DNA from 2 places in the Streptomyces sp. NPDC038200 genome. Region 1 is predicted to be linked to the other one. Evidence: riboswitches for the same ligand, from Rfam matches in the RefSeq annotation. Region 1 holds a riboswitch; the other holds the start of a gene.
What was found. A riboswitch is a leader RNA that binds a small molecule or an ion and turns the genes downstream of it on or off. The one in region 1 is predicted to bind glycine.

Region 1 (5,546 bases):
GCGAGGTCTCGTACACGTCCAGGCCGATGGCGAGATACGGCGCCCCGAGCGCGGGCTGCACCCAGGCGCGGCGCAGCGAGCGGAGCGCGGGGGTGCGGTGCGCGTTCTGCGCGAGCAGGGCATAGAACTGCGGGACCTCGACGCCGGGCTCCGACAGGCGGAGCGGGCCGGCGGGCTGCCGGTCCAGACCGGTGGCGATGCGGCGCAGATCGAGCCAGGGGATGCCGACACCGCCGCCCGGGGCGTGCGGGTTGAGCCAGAGGCCGTAGTGGTCCGGGTAGAGGGTGCGGGCCACGTCCAGGCCGTCGACCACTTCGTAGGACCGGTTCCAGCCACTGGCGGACAGTTCCTGGGCGGAGGTCACGCAGGGGGCGTAGTGGGAGCCGTCCACCTCCATGTTCCCGTACTGGGCGTCCGGGGAGCCGGCCTGGCCGTGCCACAGGAACATCCAGATCTGGCCGGAGGAGGGGGTGGCGAGGGCGCGCAGCAATGCCTCGTAGGCGTCGTAGCGTCCGGGCGTGACCTGGCGCAGCATGTGCTCGACGCTGCCGCTGTGGCTCGCGCTCACCTGTCGTACCGGCCCTTCTCATCAGTGCCCCGTGTCAGGAGACAGCTTATGCGCCCAGGAGCTCGGGACCTCTGGGTCGCGCGCGAGTACGGGAAGTGGTGGGGTCTCGCGCGGTTCCCCGCGCCCCTTCGGGTCGGGCCGCCTCCGGCCGGGGCCGGTCGACCGCGCCGATGGACGGATCCGGAGACCGTTGCGGTGGACGGATCCGGAGACCGTTCCGGTGGGCGGGTCTAGAGACCGTTCTGGTAGAAGGGCCGGACGTTCGACTTCAGCCAGCCGGCCACCGGGTCGTCGGTCACGTCCAGCAGGACGAGGTTGACCGGCCACGTGACCGGGACTTTGCCGAGGGCGCGGCCCAGGGCCGCCAGGGGAAGGGCGCGCAGGTCGCCTTCCCACTGGGAGAGTTCGACGCCGACGAACATCACGGGGTCGGCGGTCTCGACGGCGGCCAGGCAGCGGCGGGCGGTGAGGACCACGCCGGTCTCGGCGAACTCCGCGGAGGCGGCGGAGAGGAAGTCGACCGGGTCGTCCTGCCAGTCCGGCTCGAAGAGCCGGACCCGGCCGCCGCTGCTGGGGCCGTCGAGCGGGGTGCGGCCCGCGCGGCACAGTTCGGCCACGGCCTCGGGCGGGAGCGGGATGCCCACCACGCCCCCGGGATTGACGGCGATGCCGACCTGCGGGGGCAGGCCGCGGGCGAACTCGACCGCCGGGGCGATGGTGTACGACATGTGGGAGCCGGCCACCTGGCGCAGCTGCTCCTCGGAGCTGAACACCGGGACGTACGCCTGGCCGTCGACGTCCAGCGTCGGCAGGTCCAGCGGGCCGCTGTCCGGGCCCCCGCCGCCGGGCAGCGGGATCCACAGGAAGCTCCGGCCGAGGACCTCGACGATCCGGCCGCCCGCCGAGGGGACGCCGAGGGAGGCCGACAGCACCTCCTCCAGCTCGTTGCCGGGCCAACCGCCGTGCGGATGGGGGTGTGCCTGTGCCGGGAAGTCCGCGGGAAAGTCCGCCGGGAAGTCCATCTGCCTACCGCCTGCTGGTAACCGCTGCTGTGACCAAGAAGGCTAGCGGGTGGCTGTGACAGCGCCTCACCGAGTGAAGCCGATGCGGCTCAGGACGTCCGCCGCGTCCCGGTCGAGCAGCACCGCCGCACCGCAGCCCGCGGGCAGTTCGCCCTTCTCCACCGCGCGCAGCAGGCGGGCGGTCGTACGGCGGTGGCGGCGGAAGGCGTAGCGGGAGACGCCCCGGCCGCGCTCGTGCTGGCCCTGCCGGGCCGTGCCGGGGGTGACGTCGAGGAGGATCAGGTGCAGGGTGCCGCCGCGCCGCCGGGCCTCGCGGGCCAGCCAGGCGCGTACCCAGGGCTGGGTGCCGCAGTCGTGCACGACGACCCCTTCGCCGGTGCGCAGGGCCCGGCGCAGTCCGGCGTAGTGGGCGAGGCGGACCAGGGGGCGGTAGAGCGCGTAGGGCAGGCGACGGGGGACGCGGGCGTCCCAGTGGTCGCGGGTGTCCTGGGAGTCGATGCGGCGGCCGGTGACCGCGCGGTGCATGAGGGTGGACTTGCCGCTGCCGGGCAGCCCGGTGATCACCACCAGGTCGCGGGGGCCGAAGAGGAGGGCGTGCGGGCTGCGGCCCGCGCGGTCGCGCAGATCGCGGACGACCGGCGCGGGGCGGTCGGCGCAGCGCTCGCGAGCGGGGGCGGAGGGCTGTTTCGGCATCGCGAGGCCGGCGTTGGTGGCGTAGGCCGAGGTCCTGTTCACCCTGATCGTCCTCCCCTGTGGGCTCGGTCATCCCCATGCCCGTTGTATGTAAAGAGAAGGTAATGGGCAACGGTAGGCGCTTCGTGCGCGTACGGCCACAGCTCGGTCACAAAGAGCTTGCTCTGGATGGCCGGGGTGCGGCGTGCAATGATGTGCGCGCCAACTGCATACCGGCCGTTTGAATCCGCGCGGGAGAGTCCCCAGGCCCCTCCGGGCCGCCCGGGGCGCCGAAGGAGCAAGTCCCTCCCTTGAATCTCTCAGGCACCGTTACCGCGCGGGCGAGGCACATCTGAAAAGCGGGCCGCCGCGCACGGCGGCCCCACCCAAGGTGCAAGCCGTGATCGTCCTCGTGGCGGTCGTGGCGAACCTCTCAGGTTCCGATGACAGATGGGGAGGAACGTTCCTCGCCCCATCCCTGTTGCCCTGGGAGACGACCGTCCGATGAGCAGTACCGAACTCCGTCACACCGCGCTGGACGCGCTGCATCGCTCGCTCGGTGCGACGATGACCGACTTCGCCGGCTGGGACATGCCGCTGCGCTACGGCTCCGAGCGCGACGAGCACGTCGCCGTGCGCACCAGGGCCGGTCTCTTCGACCTCTCCCACATGGGCGAGATCACCGTCACCGGTGCCGAAGCCGCCGCCCTGCTGAACTTCGCCCTGGTCGGCAACATCGCCTCCGTCGGCGTCGGCCGGGCCCGCTACACCATGATCTGCCAGGCCGACGGCGGCATCCTGGACGACCTGATCGTCTACCGGCTGGCCGAGACCGAGTACATGGTCGTGGCCAACGCCTCCAACGCCCAGGTGGTGCTGGACGCGCTGACGGAGCGGTCCGCCGGTTTCGACGCCGAGGTGCGCGACGACCGGGACGCGTACGCGCTGATCGCCGTGCAGGGCCCGGAGTCCCCCGGCATCCTGAAGTCGCTCACCGACGCCGACCTGGACGGCCTGAAGTACTACGCCGGTCTGCCCGGCACGGTCGCCGGCGTCCCGGCGCTGATCGCCCGCACCGGCTACACCGGCGAGGACGGCTTCGAGCTGTTCGTGAAGCCGGAGCACGCGGTCGAGCTGTGGCAGGCGCTGACCGAGGCCGGCGCGGGCGTCGGCCTGGTCCCGTGCGGGCTGTCCTGCCGGGACACGCTGCGCCTGGAGGCGGGCATGCCGCTGTACGGGCACGAGCTGACCACGTCCCTCACCCCCTTCGACGCCGGGCTCGGACGTGTGGTCAAGTTCGAGAAGGAAGGGGACTTCGTCGGGCGTGAGGCGCTCGCGCAGGCCGCCGAGCGGTCCGCCGCCGAGCCTCCGCGGGTCCTCGTCGGCCTGGTCGCCGAGGGCCGCCGGGTGCCGCGCGCCGGGTACGCCGTCGTCGCCGGCGGCGAGGTGATCGGCGAGGTCACCTCCGGTGCCCCCTCCCCCACCCTGGGCAAGCCGATCGCCATGGCCTACGTCGACGCCGCGCACGCCGCGCCGGGCGCCGAGGGCGTCGGCGTCGACATCCGCGGCAACCACGAGCCGTACGAGGTCGTGGCGCTGCCGTTCTACAAGCGCCAGAAGTAAAGACCGAGCGCGGACGCGCCTGCGCACGGCACCGGTCCCGTGGCCGGTGCGTGACCCTGCGCACATTCGCCCGCTCACCAGCGGTTTCCGCAGTCCCCCCGTCATCAGCACTCCCGCGTGTACAGGAGAATTCAGGCCATGAGCAACCCCCAGCAGCTGCGCTACAGCAAGGAGCACGAGTGGCTGTCGGTCGCCGAGGACGGCGTCTCGACGGTCGGCATCACGGAGCACGCGGCCAACGCGCTCGGCGATGTCGTCTTCGTCCAGCTCCCGGACGTCGACTCCACGGTGTCCGCGGGCGAGACCTGCGGTGAGCTGGAGTCGACCAAGTCGGTCTCCGACCTGTACTCGCCGGTCACCGGTGTGGTCACCGAGGTCAACGAGGACGTCGTCAACGACCCCTCGCTGGTGAACTCCGCTCCCTTCGAGGGCGGCTGGCTGTTCAAGGTACGCGTCACGGAGGAGCCCGCCGAGCTGCTCTCCGCCGACGAGTACACCGCCTTCACCGCCGGCTGAGGAGTCGTAGCCGTATGACTGTTCTGAACACGTCCCTGCACGAGCTGGACCCGGAGATCGCCGCCACCGTCGACGCCGAGCTGCACCGCCAGCAGTCGACCCTGGAGATGATCGCCTCCGAGAACTTCGCGCCGCTCGCGGTGATGGAGGCCCAGGGTTCGGTCCTCACCAACAAGTACGCCGAGGGGTACCCCGGCCGGCGCTACTACGGCGGCTGCGAGCACGTCGACGTCGCCGAGCAGATCGCCATCGACCGGGTCAAGGAGCTGTTCGGCGCCGAGTACGCCAATGTGCAGCCCCACTCCGGCGCCTCCGCGAACCAGGCGGCCCTGTTCGCCCTCGCCAAGCCCGGGGACACCATCCTCGGCCTGGACCTGGCGCACGGCGGCCACCTGACCCACGGGATGCGGCTCAACTTCTCCGGCAAGCAGTTCGACGTGGTCGCGTACCACGTGGACGAGGAGACCGGCCTGGTCGACATGGCCGAGGTCGAGAAGCTCGCCAAGGAGCACCGCCCCAAGGTGATCATCGCGGGCTGGTCGGCGTACCCGCGGCAGCTGGACTTCGCCGAGTTCCGCCGGATCGCCGACGAGGTCGAGGCGTACCTGTGGGTCGACATGGCGCACTTCGCCGGGCTGGTCGCGGCCGGTCTGCACCCGAACCCGGTCGAGCACGCGGACGTGGTCACCTCCACGACGCACAAGACCCTCGGCGGACCGCGCGGCGGCATCATCCTCGCCAAGAAGGACTTCGCGAAGAAGCTGAACTCGTCCGTCTTCCCGGGCTTCCAGGGCGGCCCCCTGGAGCACGTGATCGCGGCCAAGGCGGTCTCCTTCAAGGTCGCCGCGGGTGAGGACTTCAAGGAGCGCCAGCGCCGTACGGTCGACGGCGCCCGCATCCTCGCCGAGCGGCTGACCGCGCCGGACGCCCGCGAGGCCGGTGTGAACGTCCTGTCGGGCGGCACCGACGTGCACCTGATCCTGGTCGACCTGCGCGAGTCCGAGCTGGACGGGCAGCAGGCCGAGGACCGGCTCCACGAGGTCGGCATCACGGTCAACCGCAACGCGGTCCCGAACGACCCGCGTCCGCCGATGGTCACCTCGGGCCTGCGCATCGGCACGCCCGCCCTGGCGACCCGCGGCTTC
Region 2 (5,546 bases), on a different contig from region 1:
GCCGGCATCACCTACCGGCAGCTCGACTACTGGGCCCGCACCGGCCTGGTCGAGCCCAGTGTGCGGCCCGCCCACGGGTCCGGCACCCAGCGTCTGTACAGCTTCCGGGACGTCGTCGTCCTGAAGATCGTGAAGCGGTTCCTGGACACCGGGGTGTCGCTGCAGAACATCCGCACGGCCGTGCAGCACCTCAGGGAACGCGGTTTCCGCGATCTGGAGCGGATGACCCTGATGAGCGACGGCGCCACCGTGTACGAGTGCAGCTCGCCGGACGAGGTCCACGCCTTGCTCCAGGGCGGTCAGGGCATCTTCGGCATCGCCGTCGGCGTGGTGTGGCGAGACGTGGAAAGCGCCCTCTCCCAGCTGCACGGCGAGCGCATCGACACCGGCGAGACCCTCGTCGGGCACAACCCCGCGGACGAGCTGGCGCGGCGCCGCAACCGGGCGGTCTGACCGCCGGACCTCCCGCGAGGGGCCTCCGGCACCACCGCGTTGTCAGTGCCGTGGTGCAGCATCGGAGATGTGAGAAACGCGCCCACGATCCTGCATCTCGACATGGATGCCTTCTTCGCCTCGGTGGAGCAGGCATCCAAGCCGAGCCTGCGCGGGAAGGCGGTCGTCGTGGGCGGCCTCGGACCGCGCGGGGTGGTGGCCACCGCGTCGTACGAGGCACGGGTGTTCGGCGTGCACTCGGCGATGCCGATGGCACAGGCGCGCCGGCTGGCCCCCAACGCGGCCTACCTGGTGCCGCGCTTCACTCTGTACCGGGCGATCAGCGACCAGGTGATGGCGCTGTTGCGGGAGCTGTCGCCGCTGGTCGAGCCGCTCAGCCTGGACGAGGCGTTCGTGGACCTGGAAGCGGGCGGAGTGGCCCGGGACGAGGAGTCGGCGCGACTGGCGGGAGAGAAGCTGCGCGCGGACATCCGGGCGGCCACCGGGCTGACCGGATCGGTGGGGCTCGCCGCGTCCAAGATGCTCGCGAAGATCGCCTCCGAGCAGGCCAAGCCGGACGGCCTGGTGCTGATCGAACCGGGGACCGAGCGGGCGCTGCTGGGGCCGATGTCGGTGCGCACCCTGCCGGGGGTGGGGCCGGCCACCGGGGACCATCTGCGCAGGGCCGGGATCACCACGGTCGAGGAGCTGGCCGAGGCGGGCGAGGACGAACTGGTCCGGCTGGTCGGGAAGGCGCACGGGCACGGTCTGTACGCCATGGCCCTGGCCCGGGACGACCGGCCCGTGGTGGCCGAGCGGGAGACCAAGTCGGTGTCGGTGGAGGACACGTACGACGTGGACATCCATGACCGGCTGCGGGTCGGCCTGGAGGTGCAGCGGCTGGCCGACCGGTGCGTGGGGCGGCTGCGCGGGGCGGGGCTGTCCGGGCGGACGATCGTGCTCAAGGTGCGGCGGTACGACTTCTCCACCCTGACCCGCTCCGAGACGCTCAGAGGGCCCACGGACGACCCCGCGGTCGTCCGGGAGGCGGCGGCGCGGTTGCTGGATTCCGTGGACACCACGGGCGGGGTGCGGCTGCTCGGGGTGGGGGTGTCCGGGCTCGCCGACTACACGCAGGAGGACCTGTTCGCGCAGGCCATGCCGGTGCCTGCGACGGTGGAGCCGGAGCAGGCGGCGGTCGAGGCCGTCGCGGAGCGGCCGGAGCCGGTGGAGCGGCAGTGGCGGGCCGGGCAGGACGTGCGGCACGCCGAGTACGGGCACGGGTGGGTGCAGGGGAGCGGGCTGGGGCGGGTCACCGTGCGGTTCGAGACGCCGCAGTCCCCTCCGGGGCGGGTGCGGACGTTCTTCGTCGCCGATCCCGGGCTGGAGTCCGCCGAGCCGTTGCCGTTGGTCGCGGGAACCGACCTCGCCCACCCGGCCACCCGTCTCGACCGGCCGCCCGGCAGTGACCGCCGGGGATCTCCCTCCAGTGACCGCCACGCGGCTACGCCCCGGACCCCGGCGGCCTCGGCGGACGCCCGGCCCGCGACACCTGAGGATGTGGACCAGGGGGGCGAGGTCCGGCCCGGGGCCGTGGGGGCGGGGGGCGGTTGAGGTTCGCCCCCGGAAGGTGACCGGGGGCGAAGGGCGAGGGGCGGGCGAGGTTCAGCCCGTGGGGCGGTGACGGCCGAGGCGCGGCCCGGGGCGGAAGGGTGGGGCGATGTCCGTGGGGCGAATGTGGAGGAGGAGGCGGGTGGGGCAGTCGGAGGGATGCGGGGTGTGGGGCGGGGCCGGAGCGAGTGGAGGGGCAGCGCTCAGGGTTCCTCCGAGCCCGCGAGTTTGCCGAAGTCGCGGTCCGGGACCTTGGGGGGTGCGGTCACGTCGAGGCCGTAGTGGTGGTAGAGCTGGAGTTCCTGTTCGGGGGAGAGGTGACGACCCACGCCGAAATCGGGGGCGTCCCTGATGAGGGCGCGTTCGAAGGGGACGCGCAGGGTGCCCTCGACCAGCTCGCTGGGCTCCAGGGGGACGAAGGCGTCCCGGGAGAACAAGCCGGTGCGTATGGCCGCCCACTCGGGTACACCGGTCGCGTCGTCGAGGTACACCTCGTCGATGGTGCCGATCTTGGTGCCATCGCGGTCGAACGCCTTGCGGCCGATCAGGTTGCGCGGATCGATGTCGGTCTGCACGGCCCCTCTCCCTCCACTTGGTCGCAACTCATCCGTAAGCACTACAAAAGAGCACATTCAAGCGGGCGGCCACTCGAAGGCCCCGGCGTTGACCTCGCTGGTACCCTGACAGCGGCTGCTGACCCCGTGCGGGAGAGTCCTCCGACCACCTCGGAGGCGCCGAAGGAGCAAATCCTCCCCGGAATCTCTCAGGCCCACGTACCGCACGGACGAGGTCACTCTGGAAAGCAGGGCGGATGTCGACGGCTTCCGCCCTCACCGACGGTGAAAGCCGGCGTCCCCGGGCGCCCGGTGAAGCTCTCAGGTTGAGATGACAGAGGGGGAGGCCGTCGGGGTACCCATGCCGTGGTGCCCCTCGAAGGTCGCGTCAGACCAGGAGGCCTCCGCAATGACCGCCCATCGCATTCCGCTCTCCGAGCTCGAAGCCGGCATCCCGTTCGAGCAGCGCCACATCGGACCCGACCAGGAGGCGCGGGCCAAGATGCTCGCGCAGGTCGGCTACGGCTCGCTCGACGAGCTGACCGCCGCCGCGGTCCCGGATGTGATCAAGAACGCCGATGCCCTGGACCTGCCGGGCGCGCGTACCGAGGCGGAGGTGCTCGCCGAGCTGCGCTCGCTGGCCGACCGCAACCAGGTCCTCGGCTCCATGATCGGCCTGGGCTACCACGGCACCTTCACCCCGCCCGTCATCCTGCGCAACGTCATGGAGAACCCGGCCTGGTACACGGCCTACACGCCGTACCAGCCGGAGATCTCCCAGGGCCGTCTGGAGGCCCTGCTGAACTTCCAGACGATGGTCGCGGAGCTGACCGGTCTGCCCACCTCCGGCGCCTCCCTGCTGGACGAGGGCACGGCCGCCGCCGAGGCGATGGCGCTGTCCCGGCGCATGGGCAAGAACAAGAAGGGTCTGTTCCTGATCGACGCGGACGCGCTGCCGCAGACGATCGCCGTGATCGAGACCCGTGCCGAGCCGACCGGTGTCGAGGTCGTCGTCGCCGACCTCAGCGAGGGCATCCCGGCCGAGGTCGCCGAGCGTGAGATCAACGGCGTGCTGATCCAGTACCCGGGCGCCTCCGGTGCCGTACGGGACATCAAGCCCGTCATCGAGCAGGCGCACGAGCTGGGCGCGCTGGTCACGGTCGCCGCGGACCTGCTCGCGCTGACCCTGCTGACCTCGCCGGGCGAGCTGGGCGCGGACATCGCGGTGGGCACCACCCAGCGCTTCGGTGTGCCGATGGGCTTCGGCGGACCGCACGCCGGCTACATGGCCGTGCACGAGAAGTTCGCGCGCAGCCTCCCCGGCCGTCTCGTCGGCGTCTCCGTCGACGCCGACGGCAACAAGGCGTACCGGCTCGCGCTGCAGACCCGTGAGCAGCACATCCGCCGGGAGAAGGCGACCAGCAACATCTGTACCGCGCAGGTGCTGCTCGCCGTGATGGCCGGCATGTACGCCGTCTACCACGGGCCCGAGGGCCTGCAGACCATCGCCCGGCGCACGCACCGGTACGCGACGATCCTCGCCGCGGGCCTGACGGCCGCCGGTGTCGAGATCGTCAACGGCGCGTTCTTCGACACCGTCACCGCGCGCGTGCCCGGCAAGGCCGCCGAGGTCGTCGCCGCCGCCCGGGAGAACGGGGTCAACCTGCGTCTGGTCGACGCCGACCATGTCTCCGCGGCCTGCGACGAGACCACCGGCCGCGCCCAGCTGAGCGCCGTCTGGTCCGCCTTCGGCGCGCAGGCCGACATCGAGGCGCTGGACGCGACCGCCGAGGACACCCTGCCCGCGGCGCTGCTGCGCACCGACGCCTACCTCACCCACCCGGTCTTCCAGCAGCACCGTTCCGAGACCGCGATGCTGCGCTACCTGCGCAAGCTGGCCGACCGTGACTACGCGCTCGACCGCGGCATGATCCCGCTGGGCTCCTGCACCATGAAGCTCAACGCGACCACGGAGATGGAGCCGGTCACCTGGCCCGAGTTCGGCCAGCTGCACCCCTTCGCCCCGGCCGAGCAGGCGCAGGGCTACCTCACGCTCATCCACGAGCTGGAGGACCGCCTCGCCGAGGTCACCGGCTACGACAAGGTCTCCCTCCAGCCGAACGCCGGTTCGCAGGGCGAGCTGGCCGGTCTGCTCGCCGTACGCGGCTACCACCGTGCCAACGGCGACGAGCAGCGCACCGTCTGCCTGATCCCCTCCTCCGCGCACGGCACCAACGCGGCCAGCGCCGTGATGGCCGGCATGAAGGTCGTCGTCGTCAAGACCGCCGAGGACGGCGAGATCGACGTCGAGGACCTGCGCGCCAAGATCGAGCAGTACCGCGACGAGCTGGCGGTGCTGATGATCACCTACCCGTCGACGCACGGTGTGTTCGAGGAGCACGTCGCCGACATCTGCGCCCAGGTCCACGAGGCCGGCGGACAGGTCTACGTCGACGGCGCCAACCTCAACGCGCTCGTCGGCCTCGCCAAGCCCGGCCACTTCGGCGGTGACGTCTCCCACCTGAACCTGCACAAGACCTTCTGCATCCCGCACGGCGGCGGCGGCCCCGGCGTCGGTCCGGTCGCGGTCCGCGAGCACCTGGCGCCGTACCTCCCGAACCACCCGCTGCAGCCCGAGGCCGGCCCGGAGACGGGCGTCGGCCCGATCTCGGCGGCCCCCTGGGGCAGCGCGGGCATCCTGCCCATCTCGTGGGCGTACGTCCGGCTGATGGGCGGCGAGGGCCTGAAGCGGGCCACGCAGGTGGCCGTGCTCTCCGCGAACTACGTCGCCAAGCGCCTGGAGCCGCACTACCCGGTGCTCTACACCGGCCCCGGCGGTCTGGTCGCGCACGAGTGCATCATCGACCTGCGCCCGCTGACCAAGGCGACCGGCGTGAGCGTGGACGACGTGGCCAAGCGCCTGATCGACTACGGCTTCCACGCGCCGAC

Region 2: another riboswitch for glycine. It lies ahead of gcvP (aminomethyl-transferring glycine dehydrogenase); the one in region 1 lies ahead of gcvT (glycine cleavage system aminomethyltransferase GcvT).

What each region holds. Positions count from the first base shown of each region.
Region 1 is NZ_JBVJYH010000008.1:323,839-329,384, forward strand. Features, by position in the region: gene ACZ7KF_RS19720 (enhanced serine sensitivity protein SseB C-terminal domain-containing protein) at 1-535, opposite strand, end outside; gene ACZ7KF_RS19725 (enhanced serine sensitivity protein SseB) at 799-1,590, opposite strand; gene ACZ7KF_RS19730 (AAA family ATPase) at 1,657-2,325, opposite strand; glycine riboswitch at 2,505-2,608, shown strand; glycine riboswitch at 2,609-2,722, shown strand; gene gcvT (glycine cleavage system aminomethyltransferase GcvT) at 2,767-3,885, shown strand; gene gcvH (glycine cleavage system protein GcvH) at 4,024-4,401, shown strand; gene glyA (serine hydroxymethyltransferase) at 4,416-5,546, shown strand, end outside.
Region 2 is NZ_JBVJYH010000031.1:61,614-67,159, reverse strand. Features, by position in the region: gene ACZ7KF_RS38840 (MerR family transcriptional regulator) at 1-453, shown strand, start outside; gene ACZ7KF_RS38835 (DNA polymerase IV) at 523-2,046, shown strand; gene ACZ7KF_RS38830 (PRC-barrel domain-containing protein) at 2,247-2,618, opposite strand; glycine riboswitch at 2,738-2,832, shown strand; gene gcvP (aminomethyl-transferring glycine dehydrogenase) at 3,007-5,546, shown strand, end outside.